2 regions of the Variovorax sp. SRS16 genome follow, and region 1 is predicted to be linked to the other one. Evidence: riboswitches for the same ligand, from Rfam matches in the RefSeq annotation. Region 1 holds a riboswitch; the other holds the start of a gene.
What was found. A riboswitch is a leader RNA that binds a small molecule or an ion and turns the genes downstream of it on or off. The one in region 1 is predicted to bind thiamine pyrophosphate.
Positions count from the first base shown of each region.

Region 2: linked by a shared signal. The riboswitch ahead of thiC (phosphomethylpyrimidine synthase ThiC) and the one ahead of E5P2_RS14220 (purine-cytosine permease family protein) in region 1 are both predicted to bind thiamine pyrophosphate.

Region 1 covers NZ_LR594666.1:2,925,195-2,934,989, forward strand. The annotation lists gene E5P2_RS14180 (nitrite/sulfite reductase) at 1-1,255, shown strand, start outside; gene E5P2_RS14185 (DUF934 domain-containing protein) at 1,252-1,662, shown strand; gene E5P2_RS14190 (phosphoadenylyl-sulfate reductase) at 1,674-2,489, shown strand; gene cysD (sulfate adenylyltransferase subunit CysD) at 2,503-3,456, shown strand; gene E5P2_RS14200 (sulfate adenylyltransferase subunit 1) at 3,583-4,923, shown strand; gene fdxA (ferredoxin FdxA) at 4,966-5,295, shown strand; gene E5P2_RS14210 (NAD(P)/FAD-dependent oxidoreductase) at 5,253-6,317, shown strand; gene E5P2_RS14215 (phosphatase PAP2 family protein) at 6,467-7,045, shown strand; TPP riboswitch at 7,093-7,201, shown strand; gene E5P2_RS14220 (purine-cytosine permease family protein) at 7,276-8,613, shown strand; gene thiD (bifunctional hydroxymethylpyrimidine kinase/phosphomethylpyrimidine kinase) at 8,558-9,403, opposite strand; gene E5P2_RS14230 (FAD-dependent oxidoreductase) at 9,404-9,795, shown strand, end outside.
Region 2 covers NZ_LR594666.1:4,796,585-4,806,379, reverse strand. The annotation lists gene aceK (bifunctional isocitrate dehydrogenase kinase/phosphatase) at 1-68, shown strand, start outside; gene E5P2_RS23235 (acetyl-CoA C-acyltransferase) at 212-1,396, shown strand; gene E5P2_RS23230 (acyl-CoA dehydrogenase family protein) at 1,422-2,552, shown strand; gene E5P2_RS23225 (YchJ family protein) at 2,632-3,069, shown strand; gene E5P2_RS23220 (DUF3047 domain-containing protein) at 3,233-4,051, shown strand; gene E5P2_RS23215 (VTT domain-containing protein) at 4,064-5,041, shown strand; TPP riboswitch at 5,069-5,174, shown strand; gene thiC (phosphomethylpyrimidine synthase ThiC) at 5,253-7,139, shown strand; gene E5P2_RS23205 (HAD family hydrolase) at 7,169-7,864, shown strand; gene E5P2_RS23200 (hypothetical protein) at 7,884-8,084, opposite strand; gene E5P2_RS23195 (AraC family transcriptional regulator) at 8,249-9,280, opposite strand; gene E5P2_RS23190 (isovaleryl-CoA dehydrogenase) at 9,397-9,795, shown strand, end outside.

The DNA.
Region 1 (9,795 bases):
GAGCACGCTGCACCCCGAATTCGCCTTCCTGCCGCGCAAGTTCAAGATCGCCGTCACCGGCGCCGTGGAAGACCGCGTTGCCACCGGCTGGTATGACGTCGGCCTGCAGCTCTACAGGAACGAGGCCGGCGAGCTCGGCTTCCGCGTCAAGGTCGGCGGCGGCATGGGCCGCACACCGATCATCGGCACCGTGGTGCGCGAGTTCCTGCCCTGGGACCAGCTCATGAACTACCTGGAAGCCGTGATCCGGGTCTACAACCGCTACGGCCGGCGCGACAACGTCTGGAAGGCGCGCATCAAGATCCTCGTCAAGGCCGAAGGCCAGCGCTACATCGACGACGTCGAGGCCGAGTACAAGCAGGTGATCGAGCGCGACGGCGCGCCGCACACCATCACGCAGGCCGAACTCGACCGCGTGAGCGCGAGCTTCGTGACGCCGACGCTCGCCGCGCGCGTGTTCCGCAGCGCCGAGGAAACCCATGCTGCGCTGCGCGCCCAGGCCGATGAAGACCCGCAGTTCGCGCGCTGGCTGCATCGCAATGTGGCGCCGCACAAGAACCCGGCGCTGCGCGCCGTCACGCTGTCGTTCAAGCGCCTCGGCCAGGCGCCGGGCGACGCATCGGCCAGCCAGCTCGAGGCCGCGGCCCAGCTCGCCGACCGCTTCAGCGCCGGCGAGGCCCGCGTCACGCACGAACAGAACCTGCTGCTGGCGTGGGTCCATGCCGAAGACCTGCACGCATTGTGGCTCGCCGCCCGCGAGGCCGGCTTCGCCAGCCCCAACATCCATCTGCTGACCGACATGATCTCCTGCCCGGGCGGCGACTTCTGCTCGCTGGCCAATGCGCGCTCGATCCCGATCGCGGCCGCCATCACCGAGCGCTACCAGGACCTCGACGAACTCGACGACCTGGGCGAGATCGACCTGCACATCAGCGGCTGCATCAACTCCTGCGGCCACCATCACAGCGGCCACATCGGCATCCTCGGCGTCGACAAGGACGGCAAGGAGTGGTACCAGGTCACGCTCGGCGGCTCCGATGGCGCCGCGCGCAATGGTCCGGCCCTGCCCGGCAAGGTGGTCGGCCCGTCGTTCTCGGCGGCCGAGGTGCCGGACGTGGTGGAAGCCGTGCTCAACACCTACCGCGACACGCGCAACGCGGGCGAGAGCTTCATCGACACTTTGCGCCGCGTCGGCATGGACCCCTTCAAGGCGGCCGCCAACGGCGCGCGCTTCAAGGTCGAGGAGGCCGCATGAACAGGACGCTTCAACTGATCGCGGCCGAGGACCACGTGGACGACGGCGACCCGAGCGTGCTGCAGATCGCCAACGATGCCGACCCGCTGGCCATCGAGGTGTGCCTGAACGACGTGCAGCGCATCGACCTGAACTTCCCGAAGTTCACCGATGGCCGCGCCTTCAGCCAGGCCTACCTGCTGCGCCGCCGGCTCGGCTTCAAGGGCGACATCCGCGCCACCGGCGACGTGCTGATCGACCAGCTGGTGCAGATGCAGCGCAGCGGCTTCTCGAGCGCGGTGCTCAAGGAAGGCGTGGACGCCTCCGATGCCCAGCGCCAGTTCGACCGCTTCGGTGACTTCTACCAGGGCGACGTGGCCTCCACGCCGCTGTTCCGCCATCGCGATGAAGCGGGAGCCGCCGCTTGAGCCTGCCTTCGATGAACGCCATCTCGCTCTACGCGAAGGCCTCTGCCGATTTCGATGCCAGGCTCGCCGAAAGCGTCGCGTTGCTGCGCCGCGCAGCGGACGAGTTCGCACCGATCACGCAAGCCTCCAGCCTCGGCGCCGAGGACATGGTGGTGACCGACCTGTTGCAGCACCACGGCATCGCGTCCGGCATCTTCGTGCTGGAGACCGGCAAGCTGCACGCAGAGACGCTGGGCCTGCTCGACACGCTGCAGACGCACTACGGCCGCCAGGTCGACATCTATCGCCCGGTCGAGGCGGCCGCGGCCGCCTTCGTCGCGGCCAACGGCGAGGAAGCCATGTACCGCAGCCTCGACCTGCGCAAGGCCTGCTGCCACATCCGCAAGATGGAGCCGCTGGAGCGCGCCCTCGCGGGCCGGCGCGGCTGGATCACGGGCCTGCGCCGGGAGCAATCGGGCGCGCGCGCCGAGGTCGAGTTCATCGAGCAGCAGCCCGAGCGCGTCAAGGTCAACCCGCTGGCGCGTTGGACCTGGGGCGACGTGTGGCACTACATCGCGTTGCACGAGGTGCCCTACAACCCGCTGCACGACCAGTTCTATCCGAGCATCGGCTGCGCGCCCTGCACGCGCGCCGTGACCCTCGGCGAGGACTTCCGCTCGGGCCGCTGGTGGTGGGAACAGGAAAGCGCCAAGGAATGCGGCCTGCATGTCGCCGCCGACGGCAGCCACGAAGGCGAGGAGCCGGCCGCGTTCGAATCCCAGTCTGCCGTTTCTGCCGTCTCGCCGCTGCCGAACCGTGCCATTCCCATCCGTGCCATCCCGAACTGACCACCGCTTTTTCATGAACGCCCGCACCGAACACGACCTGCTGCTGCAAACGACGCCTTCGCTGGCGCGCCTGTCCAACACGCAACTCGACGCGCTCGAGGAAGAGACGATCTTCATCCTGCGCGAAGTCGCGGCGTCGTTCGAGCGGCCGACCCTGCTCTTCTCGGGCGGCAAGGATTCGCTGGTGCTGCTCAAGTGCGCCGAGAAGGCCTTCGGCACCGGCCGCATTCCGTACCCGCTGCTGATGATCGACACCGGCCACAACTTCCCCGAAGTGACGGCCTTTCGCGATGCGCGCGCGGTGGAGCTGGATGCGAAGCTGATCGTTCGCAGCGTGGAGGACTCGATGCGGCGCGGCACCGTGCGGCTCGCGCATCCGGGCGAATCGCGCAACGTGCACCAGTCGGTCACGCTGCTCGAAGCCATCGAGGAATTTCATTTCGATGCGCTGATCGGCGGCGCGCGCCGCGATGAAGAGAAGGCACGCGCCAAGGAGCGCATCTTTTCGCACCGCGACAGTTTTGGCCAATGGCAGCCCAAGGATCAGCGCCCCGAACTGTGGACACTGTTCAACACGCGCCTGGCGCCGGGTGAGCATTTCCGCGTGTTCCCGATCTCGAACTGGACCGAGCTGGATGTGTGGCAGTACATCGAGCGCGAACATATCGCGCTGCCCTCGATCTACTACACCCATCAGCGCCAGGTGGTCGAGCGCCGCGGGCTCCTGGTGCCGGTCACCGAGCTCACGCCGCCGCGCGACGGCGAGAAGGTCGAACTGCGCGACGTGCGCTTTCGCACCGTGGGCGACATTACTTGCACCTGCCCCGTTGAGAGCCTGGCGTCCGATGCGGCCGAGGTGGTGATCGAAACGCTGGCGGCCGACGTGAGCGAGCGCGGCGCGACGCGCATGGATGACAAGACGTCGGACGCCTCCATGGAAAAGCGCAAGAAAGACGGGTACTTCTAGCTCGCCCCCAGGCTTGCCCACTTCGTGTGGCCGCCCACCCCCTACCGGGGGCAACACCAGCGGCCCGGCGGAGCCGGTTCCGCGGTGTTTCACGAACTGAAGAGCGCAGCATTGCGCAGAGTGGATATGAACTTGACTACTTCTCCGACCCACACGCCCATTCAGGTCCCGGCCGACACGGGGGCGGCGCTGCGCTTCATCACCTGCGGCAGCGTGGACGATGGCAAGAGCACGTTGATCGGGCGGCTCCTCGTCGATAGCAAGGCCGTTCTGCAGGACCAGCTGGCCGGTGTGCAGCGCAGCGGCGAGACGGATCTGGCGCTGCTGACGGACGGGTTGTCGGCGGAGCGCGAACAAGGCATCACGATCGACGTGGCGTACCGGTATTTCTCGACCGCAAAGCGCAAGTTCGTGATCGGCGATGCACCGGGCCATGAGCAGTACACGCGCAACATGGTCACGGCCGCGTCGAGTGCCGATGCCGCCGTGGTGCTGGTCGACGCGACCAAGCTGGCCTGGGCCGCGGAGGTCGAGGACGGCGAGGTGGTGAAGCGCGAGTTGCTGCCGCAGACGCGCCGCCACACGCTGCTGTGCCATCTGCTGCGCGTGCAGTCGATCGTCTTCGCGGTCAACAAGCTCGACGCGATCGACAATGCCGAACTCGCGTTCGAACGCATCGGTGCCGCGCTGGCCGCCTTTGCCGATGCCGCGGGCGTGCAGGTCGCCGCCACGGTGCCGATCTCCGCGCTCAAGGGCTGGAACGTGGCCACGCGCCATGCGGACTGGTGCGGCTACGAAGGGCCGAGCCTGCTCGAACTGCTCGAGCAGCTGCCCGTCACCGCGCAGGACGAAGCGGTGCCTTTCGCCTTCCCGGTGCAATGGGTCGAGAAGTTCTCGTCGTCGGCTGACACCTCGCAAGGCCGGCGCGTGTTCTGGGGCCGCGTGGCCAGCGGCCATGTCGAGCCGGGCCAGCGCATCACCGTGCTGCCGAGCCGGCAGACCGCGACCGTCGCGCAGGTGCTGAGCCACACGCGCAAGCCGAAGACCGTGCATGCGGGCCACAGCGCCGGCATCGTGCTCGATCGCGAGGTCGACGTGTCGCGCGGCGACTGGCTGCTGGCGCCCGATGCGTTCGAGGCGACGCGCGAGATCACCGCCACCATCGCCTGGCTGGACGACGAGCCGCTGACCGCAGGCCGCGTCTACTGGGCGCTGCAGGGCCACCGCTGGGTCAAGGCCAAGGTGGCGCGCATCGTCGATCGCGTGAACATCACGACGCTCGAATCCGAAGCGGCGACCCAGCTCGAAGCCAATGCGATCGGCGATGTCGTGCTGTCGCTGCAGCAGCCGCTCGCGGTGCTGCCCTTCACCCAATCGCGCGCGCTCGGTTCGCTGGTGCTGGTCGACACCGCGTCGCACAAGACCTCGGCGGCGGTGCTGGTAAGGCCCGCCGCCGCAAACGCCTAAAATCGCGGGCTTCCCGCCTCTTCTCTCTCGCTTGCCAAGACCATGACCCACGTCGTCTCCGAATCCTGCATCCGCTGCAAATACACCGACTGCGTCGACGTGTGCCCCGTGGATTGCTTCCGCGAGGGGCCGAACATGCTGGTGATCGATCCCGACGAATGCATCGATTGCGCGGTCTGCATCCCCGAGTGCCCCGTCAACGCGATCTACGCCGAGGAAGACCTGCCGGCCAACCAGATGGCCTTCATCAAGATCAACGCCGAGCTCGCGCTGGCCGACGGCTGGAAGAGCATCACCAAGCGCAAGCCCGCGCTGCCCGACGCCGACGAGTGGAAAGACAAGACCGACAAGATCGGGGAGTTGGTGCGCTGAAGCCCGCCTCCGCGCCGATCGAGACCGACGCGCTCATCATCGGCGCCGGTCCGGTCGGCCTGTTCCAGGCCTTCCAGCTCGGCCTGCTCGAAATCGCCTGCCACATCGTCGATGCGCTGCCCCGCGCGGGCGGCCAGTGCGTCGAGCTCTATGGCGACAAGCCGATCTACGACATCCCCGGCACGCCCGTCACCACGGGCCGCGGCCTCGCGGAATCGCTGCTGCAGCAGATCGCGCCCTTCAAGCCCGGCTTCCATTTCGGCGAACAGGTCGCGACGCTCGAGCGCCAGGGTGACGAGCGCCTGCTGCTGAGCACTTCGGCGGGCAGCACCTTCCTCGCCAGGACCGTCTTCATCGCCGCCGGCGTCGGCGCCTTCGTGCCCAAGCGCATCGCCCTCGAAGGCATCGAGCGCTTCGAGGGCTCGCGGCTTTTCTACCATCCCGAGGCGCTCGATCGCTTCGCGGGACAGGCGGTGGTGGTCCAGGGCGGCGACGACGTGGCGCTCGACACCGCACTGGCGCTCGCGGGCCTCGCTGCAGAGGTCACGCTGCTGCATCGGCGCGATGCCTTCCAGGCCGACGAGGCGACCGTGGCGGCGCTGCGCGCGCGCATCGCGGCCGGCGCGATCCGGCTCGTGGTCGGCCAGCCTTCGGCCTTCGACGGCGGTGCGCTGCAGGTCACGACGCCCGACGCGCAGACCGTGACGCTGGCGCTCGATGCGCTGATCGGCTGCCTCGGCATCTCGCCGCGCCTCGGCCCGATCGCGAACTGGGGCCTCGAACTCGAACGCAAGCAGGTGCCGGTGGACACGCAGCAGTTCCAGACGCGCGAGCGCGGCGTCTTCGCGGTCGGCGACATCAACACCTACCCGGGCAAGAAGAAGCTCATCGTCTGCGGCTTCCACGAGGCCACGCTGGCGGCCTGGGGCGCCACCGAGATCGTGTTCCCCGGCCGTTCCGTGCCGCTGCAATACACCACCACCAGCACACGGCTGCACACGCTGCTCGGCGTGAGTCACTAGGCGACTGCGCCCGACGCGCGGCAAGGCGCGCACGCACCTGAACGCGCGGTGAACCCCGCATTCATGTTGCCGACATGCGGCGTTCCTTATGATCGGCCGATGTCCAGCCGTCGTCGCAACGCCCCGTTTCCGTCTTTCCGCGGGGCCTTGTGGAGCCGCTGAACCTCGCGCTCTTCGAATGGATCGGCGCCGGCCATGCGCCCGACCCGTGGGCGCTGTGGTTCGCGTCGGCGGTGGCCCGCCATGCTGCATGGCTCTGCGTTGCCCTCATGGGATGGGCCGCCTGGCGCCGCCCGACGCAGCGCGCCTACGTGATGGCGATCCTGGTGGCTGCCGTCTTGGCCGCGATGCTGGCCCACGCGCTGGCCGATGCGATCGACATGCCGCGCCCCTTCGTCCTCGGCCTGAGTCCCAGGTACATCGCGCACGGCGCACGCGGCTCGCTGCCGAGCGCGCATGCGTGCGTGATGTTCACCGTCGCGCTGGCCTTCCTGATGCGGCCGGCCCTGCGCGACCTCGGCCTGGCGATCACGGCGATCGCCGTGCTCACGGGCTGGGCCCGCATCTACGTGGGCGTGCATTTCCCGCTCGACATCATCGCCGGGCTGGCGCTGGCCGGCGTGATGACGGCAGCGATCTGGGCGCTCGGGCGGCTGGCCCGACGCTTCGGCGTGCCGATCGTCGCGCGGGACGACCTGCAGACAGGGTCATCGACGAGCCCTCGCTGAAGCCGGGTCGGCGCATCGTTCTACAATCTATCCTGCTTCGCCCGTCGAAGCAACGCTAGGGGTGCCGGCGCGCGCATCGAAACGCGGGCCGGCTGAGAGAGTCCCTTTGAACCTGACTGAGGTAATCCTCGCGCAGGGAAGCCGGCCCGGCGGCTGTCACGTTGTCTCGCGTGGCAGTCCCACCGCCATGGCCTCGCCCACCTGCCAACTCTTTGCAATGGAGCAAACGGATGGCACACACACCCGACCCGACACCCGCCGGCGCGAACGAAGCGCTGACGCCGCTCGGCGAAACGAGCCGCGTCTTCCGCTGGCACGACCACATGGCGCTGTGGTTCAGCCTCGGCGTCGGCCTGCTCGTGATGCAGATCGGCGCCTACCTGGTGCCGGCGGTCGGCACGCGCGATGCGATGCTCGCGATCGTGCTGGGCTCGTGCATCGGTGCGGGCCTTCTGGCCTGGACGGCGCGCATCGGCTGCGAGAGCGGCCTCGCGAGCGCCGGCCTGATGCATGCGACCTACGGCAGCGCCTTCGCGCGCCTGCCGGTGGTGCTGAACATCGTGCAGCTGATCGGCTGGACCACCTTCGAGATCGTGATCATGCGTGAGGGCACGCAAGCCATCGGCAAGCAGGCCTTCGGCTGGCTGTCGCTCGGCGGCACGCTCGGGACGCTGCTCACCACGCTGCTGTGGGGTGCGGTGCTGCTGGCGCTCCTGGCCGGCTCGATGGTGAAGCTGGTGCGCCGTTTCGTGAGCCGCTTCGGCCTGCCGCTGGTGGTGCTGTCGCTGCTGTGGCTGAGCTGGCAGTTCGCGGTCCGGCTGCATGCCAAGGGCCTCGATGCGTTCTGGTCGCGGCCCGGCGACGGCAGCATGGGCATGTTCAGCGCGCTCGACCTGGTGATCGCGATGCCGGCGTCCTGGCTGCCGCTGGTGGCCGACTATGCGCGGCACGGCCAGCGCGGCACGGGCGGGCTCGGCGGCGCGTTCGGCGGCACCTGGGTCGGTTACGTGGTGGCCAATATCTGGTGTTATGCGCTCGGCGTGATGGTGGTCAGCGTGGCCGAGCCCGGCACCGATCTCGTGGCCGCGCTGCTGCTGGCGCAGGGCGGCCTGATGGCGCTGGGCCTGATCCTGGTCGACGAACTCGACAACGCCTATGGCGATGTCTATTCGGGCTCGGTGTCGGCGCACAGCCTGCAGCCGCGCTGGAGTGTGCGGCGCTGGGGACTGGTGCTGGCGGTGGCCTGCATCGCCTTCGCGCTGGTGCTGCCGATGCATTCGCTCGAACCCTTCCTGCTGCTGCTGAGCTCGGTGTTCGTGCCGCTCTATGGCGTGATCCTCGGACGGCTCGGCATGGGCAGCGCCGTCGTGTCGACGGGTACGCGGCGTGTCGATGTCACGGCCGCCGCGATCTGGATCGTCGGCATCGCGGTGTACCACGCCTCGGCGGCGTGGGCGCCTCAGTGGGGCTCGGCGCTGCCGACGCTCGCGATCACCTTCGTGCTGGCGTGGATCACGCGCCCGACGCCGGCAGGCGGACCGTCGGCACTGGCGCAAAGCCGTGGTTGAGCGGGCCGTGGCCGGCACCGGTCTTCACGTCCGCGCCGGCCGCCATGGCCGCGACCACGTAGCCTCGCGCGCGTTCGACCGCCTCGGGCAAGGCATGGCCGAGCGCCAGGTGCGCCGCGATGGCCGAGGACAGCGTGCATCCGGTGCCATGCAGATTGCGGCTCACGATGCGTTCGGACGCGAAGCGGAAGCGCTCGCCATCGGCCTGCGCCAGCAGATCGACCACGTCGTTGCCCGGCAGATGGCCACCCTTGAGCAGCACCGCGTGCGCGCCGAGTGCCAGCAATTCGCTGGCCGCATCGTCGAGCGCATCGACGCCGTCGATGCCATGACCGATCAGCAGCGCCGCCTCGTCCAGGTTGGGCGTGACGACCGCCGCCCGCGGGAACAGCTCGCGCACCAGCACCTGCACCGTCTCGGCGGCGATCAGCCGGTCGCCGCTGGTGGCGACCATCACCGGGTCGAGCACGACGTTGGGCAGCTGGTAGTGGTCGATGGCCCAGGCCACCACCTCGACGATCTCGGGCGCGTGCAGCATGCCGAGCTTGACGGCATCGACGCCGATGTCCTCGACCACCGCCTGGATCTGCGCCTTGAGAAAAGCCGGCGGCACGCCGTGAATGCCCGTCACGCCGAGCGTGTTCTGTGCGGTGAGCGCGGTGATCGCCGTCATGCCGTAGCAGCCGAGCGCCGCGAAGGTCTTCAGGTCGGCCTGGATGCCGGCGCCGCCGCCGCTGTCGGAGCCGGCGATCGAGAGCACGCGGGCGTAGCGTGAAAATGCAGAAGTCATATGGATAGCGTACACCCCGGGGCCACGCCCACCTTCCCCTTCGACTCGGCCGCGATCCTCGGCGCGGGCCTGATGGGCCGGCTGCTCGCGGTCACGCTCGCACAGGCCGGTTGCAAGATCGATCTGTTCGAGGCCGGTGGTCCCGATGCCGAGGGGGCGGCCGCGCGCGTGGCCGCCGCGATGCTGGCGCCGCTGGCCGAATCCGCCATCGCGCCGCCCTCGGTCGTGCGCATGGGACACCACGCACTGCAACGCTGGCCGGCGCTGCTCGCACCCTTGGCCGCGCCGGTGTTCTTCCAGCGCGAAGGCACGCTGGTGCTGTGGCATCGGCAGGACGCCGCCGAGGCCGCGCGCCTCGCGCGCTTGCTCGCGCACACGACCGAGATCGTGCC
Region 2 (9,795 bases), 1.9 Mb from region 1:
TGCTGGATGTCTTTCCCTACGACGAAGCCCACCGCTTCAAGCACGACGGCCACGCACCGTATTTTTAGCTCGCCCCCAGGCTGCGCGCACTTCGTGTCGCTCCGCCTACCCCCTACCGGGGGCAACACCAGCGGCCCGGCAAAGCCGGTTCCGCGGTGTTTCTGGTTTTGGATTGAATTGTGCAAGTGATATTGATTGAAGGAGTAAACCCATGAATGAATCCATCGTCATCGTCGGCGCCGCCCGCACCCCCATGGGCGGTTTCCAGGGCGACTTTTCTTCCCTGGCCGCGCACGACCTCGGCGGCGTCGCCATCAAGGCGGCGGTCGAGCGCGCCGGCATCACGGCCGACGCGGTCGGCGAAGTGCTGTTCGGCAACTGCCTGATGGCCGGCCAGGGTCAGGCGCCGGCGCGCCAGGCGGCGTACAAGGGCGGCCTGCCCGACAGCGCGGGGGCCGTCACGCTCAGCAAGATGTGCGGCTCGGCCATGAAGGCCGCGATGCTCGCGCACGACATGCTGCTCGCGGGCACGCACGAAGTGATGGTGGCCGGCGGCATGGAAAGCATGACCAACGCGCCCTACCTGATGCTCAAGGGCCGCGGCGGCTACCGCATGGGCCACGACCGCATCTTCGATCACATGATGCTCGACGGCCTCGAGGACGCCTACCAGCCGGGCCGCTCGATGGGCACCTTCGGCGAGGACTGCGCCGCCAAGTACAAGTTCACGCGCGAACAGCAGGACGCTTTCGCGATTGCCAGCGTGGAGCGCGCCAAGGCCGCCACCGCGTCGGGTGCCTTCAAGGCCGAGATCGCGCCGGTCACGGTCAAGGGCCGCAGCGGCGAGACCGTGATCGCCGTCGACGAAGGCCCGGGCAAGGTCAAGCTCGACAAGATCCCGACGCTCAAGCCCGCCTTCAAGAAGGACGGCGGCACCATCACCGCCGCATCGAGCTCGTCGATCAACGACGGCGCCGCGGCGCTGGTGATGATGACCGAGAGCAGCGCCAGGCGCCTGGGCGTGAAGCCGATCGCGCGCCTGGTCGGGCACGCCACGCACGCGCAGCAACCCGAGTGGTTCTCGACCGCGCCGGTCGGTGCCGTCGCCAAGCTGTTCAAGAAGACCGGTTGGGGCGTGAAGGACGTCGACCTGTGGGAAGTCAACGAGGCCTTCGCCGTGGTGCCGATGGCGCTGATGCACGAGCTCTCGGTGGCGCACGACATCGTCAACGTGCACGGCGGCGCCTGCGCACTGGGCCATCCGATCGGCGCCAGCGGCGCGCGCATCATGGTCACGCTGATCCATGCGCTGCAGCAACGCGGCAAGAAGCGCGGCGTCGCGACGCTGTGCATCGGCGGCGGCGAAGGCACCGCGGTGGCGATCGAACTGCTCTGACGAACCGAACGAGGCCCGCCCCATCATGCTGCTGAACGCCGACCAGGAAGCGATCCGCGACGCCGTGCGCGATTTCGCGCAGGCCGAACTCTGGCCCCATGCGCCGCGCTGGGATCGCGAGCACAGCTTCCCGAAAGAAGCCCATGCGGGCCTGGCGGCGCTCGGCGCCTACGGCATCTGCGTGCCCGAGGAGGACGGCGGCGCCGGCCTCGACTACGTGACGCTGGCGCTGGTGCTCGAGGAGATCGCAGCCGGCGACGGCGGCACCAGCACCGCGATCAGCGTGACCAACTGTCCGGTCAACGCGATCCTCATGCGCTACGGCAATGCCGAGCAGAAGAAGAAATGGCTGCAGCCGCTCGCACGCGGGCAGATGCTCGGCGCCTTCTGCCTGACCGAGCCGCAGGCCGGCAGCGATGCGTCATCGCTGCGCACCACCGCACGCAAGGATGGCGACGGCTGGGTGATCGACGGCGTCAAGCAGTTCATCACCAGCGGGAAGAACGGGCAGGTCGCGATCGTCATCGCCGTCACCGACAAGGGTGCGGGCAAGCGCGGCATGAGCGCCTTCATCGTGCCGACCGACGCGCCGGGCTACCAGGTCGCGCGTCTGGAAGACAAGCTGGGCCAGCACTCGAGCGACACCGCGCAGATCAACTTCGACGGCTGCCGCATCGCGGCCGAAAACCTGATCGGCCAGGAAGGCGAGGGCTACAAGATCGCGCTCGGCGCGCTGGAGGGCGGCCGCATCGGGATCGCCGCCCAGAGCGTGGGCATGGCGCGCAGCGCCTTCGACGTCGCACTGGCCTATGCCAAGGAGCGGCAGGCCTTCGGCGGCGCGATCTTCGACCAGCAGGCCGTGGGCTTTCGGCTGGCCGAGTGCGCGACCCAGCTCGAAGCCGCGCGTCAACTCATCTGGCATGCCGCGAGCCTGCGCGATGCCGGGCGGCCCTGCCTGAAGGAAGCCGCCATGGCCAAGCTGTTTGCGAGCGAGATGGCCGAGCGCGTGTGCAGCGCGGCCATCCAGACGCTGGGCGGCTATGGCTACGTGAACGACTTTCCGCTCGAACGCATCTACCGCGACGTGCGCGTGTGCCAGATCTACGAAGGCACCTCGGACATCCAGAAGCTGCTGATCCAGCGCGCGCTGGCCTGAGCGGCGGCGGGGGCGCTCTCAGGGTTTGTGCGAGGGTCTGCACAATGGAGGCTGAATCCCTCGCCATCCATCGATTGCCATGCCCTCACCGTCCACCAGCCCCGCCCGCGCCCCCTGTCCCTGCGGGCGCCGCGATCGGCGGGAGCTGCCGCTGGCTTACACCCAATGCTGCGGGCGCTACCTGGACGACTTCGATCAGACGCCCGCGCCGGATGCCGAGTCGTTGATGCGCTCGCGTTACACCGCCTTCGTGCGCGAACGGGCCGACTACCTGCTGGCGACCTGGCATGCGTCGACGCGGCCTGCCGCGGTCAGTTTCGAACCCGGCGTGAAATGGCTCGGCCTCGACCTGCGGTCCCGTTCGGTGCTGGATGCCGACCATGCCGAGGTCGAGTTCGTGGCGCGCCAGCGCAGCAGCGCCGGTGTCGCGAGCCGGCTGCACGAGCGCAGCCGTTTCGTGCGCGAGAACGACGGCACGCTCGACCGCTGGTATTACGTCGACGGCGATCTGCGCTGAAGGCCGCCGGCCGCCAAAAGCGGCGAGAGAATGGCCCGGGCCTTCGTTGCGTGCTACGACTTCGATAGCAGCCTGCCGTCGATTGTCTCTTTGGGTGACACAGAGCGATTCCTTTTGGCGTATTTATCTCGCGTCGAATTGCGCCCACACTTCGGGGGTGATGATGCAACCCGTCTCTCATCCGTCGTGGAATGCGCTGGCCCTGCCGCTGCTGGCGCTGGCCCTGTGGGCTGCCGCGCCGGCCGCGCGCGCGGACGACAGCGTGCCGCTGGCGCGCTTCTCGACCAGCCAGGGCGCACAGCCGCCCGAGCCGTGGCACTTCAGCGGCCTGCCGAACAAGACGCCCACGCACTTCGAAGTCGTGCAGCAGGACGGGCGGCGGGTGCTCAAGGTCGATGCCGACCAGTCCTACGGCAACCTGGTGCATGCCACGCAAACACCGCTCGATGCCAGCACCACGCTGGCCTGGCGCTGGCGAGTGGACGAGTTCGTGGCCGGCGCCGACCTGCGCACGCGCGCCGGCGATGACGGCGCGGCCAAGCTCTGCGTCTTCTTCGACCTGCCGACCTCCAAGCTCTCGCTGGGCGAGCGCACCAGCCTCGCATTGGCGCGCCGCGCGACCGGCGAGGACGTTCCCAGCGAGGCCCTGTGCTACGTATGGGACAACAAGGAGCCCAAGGGCACGGAACTCGCGAACGCCTTCACCAAGCGCATGCGCATGATCGTGTTGGAATCCGGCGCCGCGCCGACGCCGGGCGCCTGGGTGGGCGAAAGCCGCCATCTGCTGGCCGACTACCGGCGTGCCTTCGGCGACGAGGCCGGCGGTACGCTGCCCGACGTGGTCGCGGTGGCCGTCTCGGCCGACGCGGACAATACGCACGGCCATGGCGTGGCCTACTATTCCGACATCGACCTGCACAGCCCGGCGCCGGCCCACAACGCGGCGATGCCGCCGGCCGAGCACCCCCTGCAAGGGGAATAGAGCGCATCGACCATGAACGACTTCATCTCGCTCCTCGCCAACCAGGGTGCGCTCGTGGTGTTCGCCGCCACGCTGGCGACGCGGCTGGGCGCGCCGGTGCCGGCGGTGCCCTTCCTGATCGTGGCGGGCGGCTTGTCGGTGGGCGGACAGGTGTCCTTCGCCGCGGTCACGGGGGCCGCGGTGATCGGCAACATCCTCGGTGATGGCGTGTGGTTCCTCGCCGGGCGGCGCTGGGGCTACCGCGTGATGCGGCTGCTGTGCCGCATCTCGCTGTCGGCCGACACCTGCGTCAAGCGCAGTGAATCGATCCTCGGCCGCTGGGGCGGATGGTCGCTGATCGCCGCCAAGTTCGTGCCGGGCGTCTCGGTGATCGCGCCGCCGATGGCCGGCGCGCTGGGCATGTCGAACACGCGCTTCCTGTCCTACGAGACGGTGGCCGCGCTGATCTGGGCGCTGGGTTTTCTCGTCATCGGTCGGATCTTCCACGCCGCCATCCAGGACATCCTGGCGGTGCTGTCCGAGATCGGCATCGCGGCCTCGATCGCCTGCGGTCTGGCGCTGCTGGTCTTCGTCGCGTGGCGCTGGCGCGTGCGGCGGCTGGCGCTGCGGGCCGACGACATCGTGCACATCGGCGTGCTGGCGTTGCGCGAGGCGCTCGCTGCCGGCGCCGGTCCGACGGTGATCGACGTCCGTGCGCCGCAGGCGCGCGCGCTCGACCCGCGCGAGATCCCGGGCGCGCTGGCGATCGACCTCAACGAGTTGCCGAAGCGCCTCGGCGCGTTCTCGGACGGCCGCGAACTGGTCGTGTTCTGCGACTGTCCCGAAGACGCATCGGCGGTCGTCGCAGCGCGCGTGCTGATGGCCGCGGGCCTGCCGCGCGTGCGCGTGCTCGCCGGCGGGCTCGACGCCTGGACGGCGATGGTCGCGGCCAGCGAGTCTGAAGAAGGGTCGATGGGCGCCATGCCGGCCATCGCGGCACATTCCGCTTGATCGCTACGGCGCGCGAGGCCTAGAATCGACCCCGCTCCGGGGTGCACGCAGTTGCGTACTGAGATGGCCAAATGGCCGAACCCGCGAACTTGATCTGGTTCATACCAGCGTAAGAAGAGCTGCGACTCCACGGCCCCCGTCCTCGAAGACCCTGTGCCGCCCCGGAGCGATCGCGGAGCACCCCGTTGTCCATCAACCCGGAGTGCCCCGCATGAACGCCATCGACAAGTTCGCTTCCCTTCTCACGCTCACGCGCGAACCCTTTCCCGCCTCGACCAAGGCCCTCATCGAGGGCAGCCGGCCCGACCTGCGCGTGCCGGTGCGCGAGGTGCTGCTCACCAACGGCGAGCGCGTCTCGCTCTACGACACCTCGGGCCCATACACCGATCCCGCTGCCGAGATCGACGTGCGCCGCGGCCTGGCCGGCGTGCGCGATGCGTGGATCGCCGAACGCAACGACACGGAAAGTTACGAAGGGCGCCTGCACCTCGCGCTCGACGACGGCGCCACCCATGCCGACCGCGACGCCCAGCGCATCGCCGAGCTGCGTGCCGGCGCCGCCGCGCTGCAGCGCACGCCGCGCCGCGCCAAGTCCGGCGCCAACGTCACCCAGATGCACTACGCGCGCCGCGGCATCGTGACCCCCGAGATGGAATACGTCGCGCTGCGCGAGAACGGCCGGCGCGAATGGATGGCTGCGTACATGGCCGATGCCGCGCGCGAGAAGCGCCTTGCCGGCAACCCGATGGGCGCCAGTATCCCGAAGATCATCACGCCCGAATTCGTGCGCGACGAGGTGGCTCGCGGGCGCGCGATCATCCCGGCCAACATCAACCACCCCGAGGTCGAGCCGATGGCGATCGGGCGCAACTTCAAGGTCAAGATCAACGCCAACATCGGCAACTCGGCCGTCACCTCCAGCATCGAGGAAGAGGTGGAGAAACTCGTGTGGGCGATCCGCTGGGGCGCCGACAATGTGATGGACCTCTCCACCGGCCGCAACATCCACACGACGCGCGACTGGATCGTGCGCAACAGCCCGGTGCCGATCGGCACCGTGCCGATCTACCAGGCGCTCGAGAAGGTCGGCGGCGTGGCCGAGGACCTCACCTGGGAGATCTACCGCGACACACTGATCGAGCAGGCCGAGCAGGGCGTCGACTACTTCACCATCCACGCCGGCCTGCGCCTGCCCTTCATCCACCTGACGGCAGGCCGTCGCACCGGCATCGTCTCGCGCGGCGGCTCGATCATGGCCAAGTGGTGCATCACGCATCACAAGGAAAGCTTCCTCTACACGCACTTCGAGGACATCTGCGACATCATGAAGGCCTACGACGTGAGCTTCTCGCTCGGCGACGGCCTGCGCCCCGGCTGCGCATCGGACGCCAATGACGAGGCCCAGTTCGCCGAGCTGCACACGCTGGGCGAGCTCACGCAGCTGGCCTGGAAGCACGACGTGCAGACCATGATCGAAGGCCCGGGCCACGTGCCCATGCACCTGATCCAGGCCAACATGGACGAGCAGCTCAAGACCTGCCACGAGGCGCCGTTCTACACGCTCGGCCCGCTGACCATCGACATCGCGCCCGGCTACGACCACATCGCCAGTGCCATCGGCGCCGCGATGATCGGTTGGGCCGGCACCGCGATGCTGTGCTACGTCACGCCCAAGGAACACCTGGGCCTGCCGGACCGCGACGACGTCAAGCAGGGCATCATCGCGTACAAGATCGCCGCGCATGCGGCCGACGTGGCCAAGGGCCATCCGGGTGCGCGTGCGCGCGACGATGCGCTGTCGCAGGCGCGCTTCGACTTCCGCTGGCAGGACCAGTTCAACCTCGGGCTCGACCCCGACACCGCGCGCGAATTCCACGACGAGACGCTGCCCAAGGACAGCAGCAAGGTGGCGCATTTCTGCTCGATGTGCGGTCCCAAGTTCTGCTCGATGAAGATCACGCAGGAGGTGCGTGACTTCGCTGCGCAGAAGGGCCTGGCCGAAGACGACGCGCTGGCGCTCGGCATGGCCGGCAAGTCGGCCGAGTTCAAGGCCCGCGGCGGCGAGATCTACATCCCGATCGCGTCCGGCACCGAATAAGGCTGGGGAGGGGTTGGTACCATCGGCGCATGATGCCCATCCCCTTCGACGCCGTGCTGTTCGACTGCGACGGCGTGCTGGTCGACTCCGAGCCGATCACCAACTGTGTGCTGGCCGACATGCTCGGCGAACTCGGCTGGCGCTTGAGCGTCGACGAGTGCATGCGGGTCTTCACCGGCAAGGCCGTGAAGGACGAGGCCGCGCTGATCGAGGCCAAGACCGGCTTCGCGCTGACGCCCGAATGGCTGAGCGAGTTCCGCGGCCGCCGCAATGAAGCGCTCGAGCGCGACCTGGTGGCGATTCCTCATGCGCCCGAGGCCGTGCGTGCGCTGCACGGCGCGCTCGACGGCCGCATCGCCTGCGCGTCCGGCGCCGACCGGCACAAGGTTGAGCTGCAGCTCGGCAAGATCGGCATCCTCGACCGCTTCGCCGGCCGCATCTTCAGCGGCCACGAGATGCCGCGCTCCAAGCCGGCCCCCGACGTGTACCTGGCCGCGGCGGCTGCGCTGGGCGTCGCGCCGGCGCGCTGCGCGGTCGTCGAGGACACGGTGACGGGTGCGGTGGCGGGCATCGCCGCCGGCGCGACGGTGTTCGGTTACAGCCCGGGCAACCTCGGGCACAGCGATCCGCAGGCGCTGCTCGGCGTCGGCGTGGCCCAGGTGTTCAGTGACATGGCGCAGCTGCCGGCGCTGCTGGCCGCGTGGCGCTTTGCCGCGACGGCCTGAGTTCCGAGGCGGGGTCCGTTCAGCGGGCGTTGCCGTGCATGGCGGCCTTCGCCATGGTGGCGAGCGATTGGGTCATGGCCTTGGCCCGGCTCGACCACATGTTGGCGATCAACTCGCCGGCGTTCTCGATCACCGACGGATGGCTGCGCGAGCGGCCGGAGGTGGCGACGAACTCGATGAGCGCAGCGTATTCGGAGGTGTCGGTGTCGGGAACTTGCATGGGTCGATCGTAGGGCCGGAACGGGGTGAATATCCGCGCAGAAGGCTTAGGCCGAAGGCGTTAGCTCACACTTTTTCACGAACGGCCCAGCCTGCGAGCTTAAAGCCTCCGGACGATCGTGGCCATGTCAAAAAGGTACAGCGGCTGTTTGTACGTCGAAGTTCTTACGTGATGCCATCCGCGCGCCGGAACGCACCGGGCGTCATGCCGGCCCAGGCGCGAAAGGCGCGCGAAAAGCTCTTCTCGTTGCGGAATCCGACCGCCAGGGCGATCTGCTTGATCGGCCGATCGGTGCGCCGCAGCTGTTCCGCGGCCTGCTCGTGGCGCACCTCATCCTTCAGGGCCTGCAGCGAGCTGCCCTCCTCGAGCAATTGGCGGTGCAGCGTGCGGCTGGACAGGTTCAGCATCGCCGCCAGCGATGCCGCATTGGCCATCTCGCCGCCACGCATGCGCAGCAACTCGCGCACGCGCTGGCCGAGCAGCCGGTCGCGGCGGTACTGCAGCACCGTGAGCGGGAGCGCGCGCCGCAGCATCGTGCGCAGCGCGCGTTCGTCGCGCTGCAGCGGCAACGCGAGATAGCGCTCGTCGAAGCTGTAGCTCGCCCGTGCGGCGCCGAAGTGCAGCGTGCCGCCGAACATCAGCGGATAGGCGTCCTGGTGCGGCGGCGCCTCGAAGGGAAAGGCGGCGGCGCGCAGCGAGACGCGCGAATCGATGACCCAGCACGCGTACCCGTGCAGGAAGCGCAGATTGGAGACCAAGCAGAACTCGCGGAACGCGCCGAGCGCGCGATGCTCGGTGATCGACACCGTCGCCACGCCGCCCGCCACCTTGAGGTCGAGCACGATGTCGTCCGTGAGCAGCCGCAGATGCCGGCACCAGCGCTTGATCGCGACGCCCAGGTCGGGCGAGCTCAGCGAGGCGCGGCACAGCATGCCGTAGCTGCCCCAGGGCAGGCGGCGCGAGAACCAGCCGAGCGCCTCGTCGTCGAGTTGCTGCATCGCGTGGCCCGACAGCGCCTCGAACTGCGCCGCCGTCACGCGCGCCTGCGGTCGGGCCAGATCGCGCGGCGCGATATGTGCCCGTGCCAGGGCCTCGGTGGGATCGAGGCCGTAGCGCTCGTAGCCCTCCACGATCGCTCGCACGAAGGCCATCGGCGTGGCTGCGCGGCCGGCCGGGCGCAGCAGCGACGAGGGCATGGAGGAAGGCAGAGTCGATGGCACGATATGCAACCATTGTGGCGCCAAATGCAACGGCACACGGCGTAAGCTGCGGCTTTCGCGCCAACACCGGCCCGCCACTCAGGAGACAACCCATGCACGATCCCGGCCTGAATTTCGACCTGGGCGACACCATCGACTCGCTGCGCGACGCGATCCAGGACTTCGCCGCCAACGAGATCGCGCCGCGCGCGCCCGACATCGACCGCGACAACCTGTTTCCGCCCGACCTCTGGAAGAAGCTTGGCGAACTCGGCCTGCACGGCATGACGGTGAAGGAAGAATTCGGCGGCACCGAGCTCGGCTACCTTGCGCACATCGTGGCGATGGAGGAAGTCTCGCGCGCCTCGGCCTCGGTCGGCTTGTCGTACGGCGCGCACTCCAACCTGTGCGTCAACCAGATCCACCGCAACGGCAGCGAGGCGCAGAAGAAGAAATACCTGCCCAGGCTGGTGAGCGGCGAGCACGTCGGCGCCCTGGCGATGAGCGAGCCC